Glaciimonas sp. PCH181: one gene and its partner. The protein of the gene in region 1 binds, or shares a complex with, the protein of each later gene. Links are inferred from orthologs where the notes say so. Each region holds a gene or a part of one and is shown in the gene's direction. Other genes may lie near its edges.

Evidence for each region. The genes of interacting proteins can lie anywhere in the genome.
Region 2: the proteins of C7W93_RS12895 (region 1) and uvrB are in contact, whole or in part, in a crystal structure (PDB 7EGT), measured with the Thermus thermophilus proteins. The link is inferred for Glaciimonas sp. PCH181 from one-to-one orthologs. Residues at the interface, in WP_096412145.1 of Thermus thermophilus: His654, Arg656, Phe657, Gln666, Asp668, Glu669, Lys680, Arg681, Leu682, Ser683, Lys685, Tyr686, Ala687; in WP_096411307.1 of Thermus thermophilus: Glu23, Leu25, Arg26, Asp27, Gly28, Glu29, Arg30, Phe31, Arg55, Glu326, Asp327, Phe328, Glu379, Ser382, Gln383, His398, Gly400, Arg401.

Annotation. Positions count from the first base shown.
Region 1 is NZ_PYFP01000001.1:2,826,015-2,829,071, reverse strand. What follows is about bases 1-2,983. They hold C7W93_RS12895 (UvrD-helicase domain-containing protein), read left to right. Parts: upstream 1-340; coding sequence 341-2,626; downstream 2,627-2,983. Other genes in these bases: C7W93_RS12890 (CsgG/HfaB family protein), read left to right, coding at 2,850-2,983; C7W93_RS12900 (MFS transporter), read right to left, coding at 1-164. Also shown: more of C7W93_RS12890, read left to right, coding at 2,984-3,057. UniProt on the Escherichia coli protein: A helicase with DNA-dependent ATPase activity. Unwinds DNA duplexes with 3'-5' polarity. Translocates on single-stranded DNA with 3'-5' polarity. Initiates unwinding more efficiently from a nicked substrate than double-stranded DNA.
Region 2 is NZ_PYFP01000003.1:171,969-175,035, reverse strand. The notes cover bases 1-2,993. They hold uvrB (excinuclease ABC subunit UvrB), read left to right. Parts: upstream 1-452; coding sequence 453-2,534; downstream 2,535-2,993. Other genes in these bases: C7W93_RS21495 (uracil-DNA glycosylase), read left to right, coding at 2,644-2,993; C7W93_RS21505 (amino acid aminotransferase), read right to left, coding at 1-325. Outside these bases: more of C7W93_RS21495, read left to right, coding at 2,994-3,067. UniProt on the Escherichia coli protein: The UvrABC repair system catalyzes the recognition and processing of DNA lesions. A damage recognition complex composed of 2 UvrA and 2 UvrB subunits scans DNA for abnormalities.

The DNA of each region.
Region 1 (3,057 bases):
TAACCGGGCAATACGGCTAACGGCAAACCGATGCTTAAATAACAAAGAAAAGTAAAAAATGAAGTGGAGAGAATATGAAAAGTAACTTCGCTCTGCGAGAGAGGCTGAATATTCGGCTTTAACGCGGATGGCGCAACGCTTTTGGAGCGAGCTTCTTCGGACATGATAGGTAAGGTAGCAACGTGATGTATTGATGAATGAACCGATAGCGCGCAAAGCTGATCAGTATTGAATGATGCCGGGGGCCTGTTGGCCATAATGCAGTGCATTATTTTACGCTTTAGCCGGAATCATTGCTTGCCATAATCGGAACGGCGCTTCGGCGGCATATAATGGCAGGATGCAAAATCTCCTTCAGAACCTCAATCCAGAACAACTCGCCGCAGTAACTTTGCCCGCACAACCCGCCTTGATTCTCGCTGGCGCCGGATCGGGCAAGACACGCGTATTGATTACCCGCATCGCATGGCTTATTCAAACCGGGCAGGTTTCACCGTCCGGCGTGCTGGCTGTAACATTTACCAACAAGGCCGCCAAGGAACTGATGGTACGGTTGTCTGCGATGTTGCCGATTAATACACGCGGGATGTGGATCGGGACTTTTCACGGACTCTGCAATCGCCTGCTGCGCGCCCACCATAAGGATGCGGGTCTGATTTCGACATTTCAGATTCTGGATTCGCAAGATCAGCTATCGGCGATCAAGCGCCTGCTCAAGTCGTTGAATATCGATGACGAGAAATATCCACCGCGCAATTTAATGTACTTCATCAATGGCGCGAAAGATCAGGGTTTGCGCGCCAACGAGGTCGAAGCCAACGATGATTACAACCGTAAATTTGTCGAGTTGTATGCGTTGTACGATCAGCAATGTCAGCGCGAAGGCGTGGTCGATTTTGCCGAGCTGTTATTGCGCACCTATGAATTAATGGTGCGGAACCAGCCCTTGCGTGAGCATTATCAAGCCCGTTTTAAACACATTCTGGTGGATGAGTTTCAGGACACTAATGACCTGCAATACAAATGGCTGAAATTGATGGCCGGACAGGGCGGTGCTGTTTTTGCCGTGGGCGATGACGATCAAAGCATCTATGCATTTCGTGGTGCCAATGTTGGCAACATGAGCACTTTCGAGCGTGAATTCCAAGTCCAGAATTTAATCAAGCTGGAACAAAATTATCGCTCGCATGGCCATATTCTGGATTCTGCAAATACGCTGATCGCCAACAATAACAAGCGTCTGGGTAAAAATTTACGCACGGATGCAGGTCATGGTGAGCCGGTACGAATTTACGAATCGACCAGCGATTTACTTGAAGCGCAGTGGATCATCGAAGAAGCAAAAAGCCTGATTAATGAGGGCGCGACGCGTAGCGAAATCGCGATTTTGTATCGGTCGAATGCGCAATCGCGGGTGATCGAGCATGCGTTATTTTCTGCCGGAATTCCTTATCGTGTGTACGGCGGCCAACGCTATTTTGAGCGTGCCGAAGTGAAGCATGCCATCGCCTATTTGCAACTGATGGATAACCCGCATAACGACTCTGCATTCTTGCGCGTCGTGAATTTTCCGACGCGCGGGATCGGTGCGCGTTCGCTTGAACACTTGCAGGATGCCGCTAAGCAGCATGGCGTTTCGTTGTATGAGGCAGTGCGCTATGTCCCGGGAAAAGCTGGCACGTCGCTGAGCGGATTTCTTAATTTGATTGAGAGCGCACGTTTCGAGACGCAACAGTTACCGTTGCCAGAGATGGTGCAGATTATGCTCGATTTGAGCGGCTTGATTACCCATTATCGTAGTGAACGAGAAGGTGCGGATCGCATCGAAAATCTGGAGCAATTGGTGAATGCCGCGACGCTGTTCGTGGGCGAAGAAGGCTTCGGGCTAGACGCGCCTGCACTGCTCGGTCCTAAGGCGGATGTGCTTGCGGCGGCGTCAATCACGACGGCGGATGGCGTCGAAATTATTGATGCGGATGCGCAGTTGGCGCTCATCATGTCACCGTTATCGGCATTCTTGTCGCACGCCTCGCTTGAGGCCGGGGACAATCAAGCTAAAACCGGACAGGACGCTTTGCAATTGATGACGGTCCATTCATCGAAAGGTTTGGAGTTCGATGCGGTATTTATTACCGGTCTGGAAGAAGGTCTGTTTCCACATGAAAATTCGCAAAAAGAAGACGCTGGTGTTGAGGAAGAACGGCGTTTGATGTACGTCGCCATTACACGTGCCAAGCGGCGCTTGTACATGAGCTTTTCGCAAACACGGATGTTGCACGGGCAAACCCGTTACAACATGCGTTCGCGGTTTTTTGATGAGTTGCCGGAAGAATCACTGAAATGGCTTTCGCCAAAAATCGTGCCGCCGCAGCAACATAGCTGGTTCGCGCATCCGAAAGCGGCATGGGTCGATACCCCGCAAAGTGGTGCCAATAACATCGCCAACAAATTTGCTAAAAAGGATATCGGTTGGCGTATCGGCGAAAACGTCGCCCATCAAAAATTCGGTGAAGGCGTGATCGTGAATATCGAGGGTGGTGGCGACAATGCCCGAGCGCAGATCAATTTTGGTAAGCATGGAATGAAACTGCTGGATTTGACGATCGCTAAATTGGATAAGGTTTAACGCGGTTTGTTTTCGTAAAAATGTAGCACACGGCGCTGTGGATTCTTCTGCAATACAGCGCCGTTCTCCGATGATGGGCTAGACGCCTATCCATCTCTTCATGCCGTTAGCACACGAACCTAGGGAAATTCCTTAACTGTTGGCCGCATTGCGTGTTTCCTCTGAGGCACATGCTAGCATCGCCGCTTTTAATGCATTGCCACCAGGAAATAATGTGATAAATGTGAAAAAAATAGTGCCAACCACGTTGGTACTTGTCGTCGCTGGCTGCGCGGTCATTAGCACGCCACCACAAACTGTTGAAGCGCAGAATTCTCGTGCGCAGCAAATAAAAGCACAACAACAGATTGTTGTAGAAACCGCTGCAAAAACATTAAAACGCAAAATCGCCATCGGTCGTTTCTCTAACGAAACGCGGTACGGACGCACTT
Region 2 (3,067 bases), on another replicon or contig:
TGGATTGGACAGTAATTGCGCGCTTCTCTTTAATTACGGCGCTATCGGCACCAAATACGAGTTCTTGCACTGCTTTGTCGTACGCCGCCAGGCCGTCGATAGGCAGGTAAGTTCGTGGTGATAGCTTTTCTATCAATTGTGCTTCGGCTTTACGCACGCATTCTAGCAGCGGTACTTTACCATTGTCGTCGTAATAAACCCCAACGCCCAGATTGGTTTTGCTTGGGTTTTGATCGGAATTGAAGCCTTCGGTAACGCCAAGAATTGGATCGCGTGGCGCCATTTCGATGGCGGTGAAAAGGGAGGCAGGAAGAGGAGCGGTCATCGTGATAACATAAAAAGTTGGCTGCTAACCGTAGGTTTGCAGTCGGGTTGAATGCTGTGCCGGATCACTAATTTATCGCAAGTCGGCGCGGATTTACTGCTGCTTATTCTACCAAAGGTCGAGGCTCATGGCTGACATATCACACATTGCTGGCAAGATCGACGATGACAAAATTGTCACTTTCCCCAATTCCCCCTATAAACTTTTCCAGCCCTTTTTACCGGCGGGCGACCAGCCTGCGGCGATAGATAAGCTATCCGAGGGGATCGAAGACGGTCTGTTTTACCAGACTTTGCTTGGCGTTACCGGTTCTGGCAAGACTTACACGATGGCGAATGTGATCGCGCGGATGGGGCGACCAGCAATCATATTTGCGCCAAATAAGACGCTGGCGGCGCAGTTATATAGTGAATTTCGCGAATTTTTTCCACAAAATGCGGTGGAATATTTTGTAAGTTATTACGATTATTACCAGCCGGAAGCATATGTACCGCAACGGGACTTGTTCATCGAGAAAGATTCGTCGATTAATGAGCATATAGAGCAGATGCGCTTGTCGTGCACCAAGTCGTTGATGGAACGGCGCGATGTAGTGATTGTGGCAACGGTCTCCGCGATTTACGGTATCGGTAATCCGAACGAATATCACCAGATGATTTTGACGTTGCGTGCCAAGGATAAAGTGAGCCAGCGGGATGTGATTGCGCGCTTAATTCAGATGCAATATAGCCGCAATGAAATCGATTTCGGGCGGGGTACTTTCCGTGTGCGTGGGGATGCCATCGATGTGTTTCCGGCTGAACATGCTGAGTTGGCGCTGCGGATTGAAACCTTCGATGATGAAATTGAAAGTCTGCAATTATTTGATCCGTTGACGGGTCGGGTAAAACAAAAAATTCCCCGTTTTACGGTTTATCCCGGTTCGCATTATGTGACGCCGCGTGGCACCGTACTGCGCGCTATCGAGACTATTAAAGACGAGTTGCGTGATCGGCTGGAATTTTTCCGTAAAGAAAATAAGTTAATCGAAGAGCAGCGTATCGAACAGCGCACACGCTTTGATTTGGAGATGATGCAGGAGATTGGATTTACCAAAGGTATTGAAAACTACTCGCGACATTTGAGTGGTGCGAAAGCAGGCGAGCCGCCGCCGACATTGGTTGATTATTTGCCGAAAGACGCATTGATGTTTCTCGATGAGTCGCATGTTTTGATCGGCCAGCTTAATGGTATGTATAACGGCGATCGCGCCCGGAAAACCAATCTGGTGGATTACGGCTTTCGCTTACCGTCAGCGCTGGATAATCGGCCGCTGCGGTTCGACGAATTTGAGGGCAAGATGCGGCAAACAGTTTTTGTTTCAGCGACTCCGGCTGACTACGAAAATCAGCATGCCGATCAAGTGGTGGAGCAGGTGGTGCGCCCGACGGGTCTGGTCGATCCGCTGATTGAGGTGCGTCCGGCATTGAGTCAGGTTGATGATCTGATGTCTGAGGCGAATGCCCGGATCAAGAAAAATGAACGCGTATTGGTTACTACGCTGACTAAGCGCATGGCGGAGCAGCTGACGGACTTTCTGAGTGATAACGGGATTAAGGTGCGCTACCTGCATAGCGATATCGAAACGGTCGAGCGCGTCGAAATTATTCGCGATCTGCGGCTCGGCACTTTCGATGTGCTGGTGGGGATTAACTTGTTGCGCGAAGGCTTGGATATTCCTGAGGTGTCGCTGGTGGCGATTTTGGATGCCGATAAAGAGGGCTTTTTGCGTTCTGAAAGAAGCCTCATTCAAACCATAGGCCGCGCCGCCCGTAACCTTAATGGTAAGGCGATTTTGTACGCAGATCGCATGACCGATTCGATGCGGCGTGCAATTGATGAGACCGAGCGTCGTCGCGCTAAACAGATTGCCTTTAATCTTTTAAATGGCATTACGCCTGTTGGTATCCGCAAGGAAATTAGGGAGTTGATCGATGGCGTGTACAGCGCCCAAGGTGCGCGTGAAGAGTTGCATGCCGCGCAAGATCGGGTGAAGTATGAGTCGATGAGCGAAAAGCAGGTTAGCAAGGAAATTAAGCGCCTTGAGAAGCTCATGGGCGATCATGCGAAGAATCTGGAGTTTGAAAAAGCGGCTCAGGTGCGTGATCAAATGCATCAATTGAAGCAGCAATTATTCGGCGCGCCGGGCGTGGATAATGTGGTGCCATAGTTCATAATATTTAATTGAATGATCATTCAAATATAGGGGTGAAGTAATGAATTTTATGGCGTTTAAAATTTATTTTTATAACTCATTTTTTAACTTACTGTTTTAATTTATGACTGATTTACGCACTAAACTTATCCCTATTGAAATTCGTCGCGCTTTAGATGTCGCACATTCTTCCTGGCAGCCAATTTTGCTGGAGGGCTTACATGCAATGGCGGTAGCGCATCAAACTTATTTGCCGGAATTGGTTGCTTCTGACTACTTGCCAACGGAAGGCCGTTTGTTTGCTGCCTTTGCCTTGCCTATCGATGCGGTGAAATATGTGCTGGTCGGTGAGGGGCCTTATCCGCGTGCGGCGAGTGCGACGGGCGTTTGTTTTATGGATGGTGCGGTAGGTGGATTGTGGTCGGCGGCAGGGCTTTCAAAGCAGGTTAATCGAGCAACCTCGCTACGCAATTTCATGAAAATGTTATTGGTCGCAGACGGGCAGTTGGCGATCGAGAAAACCACTGGCGATGCGATGGGGGAGGTCG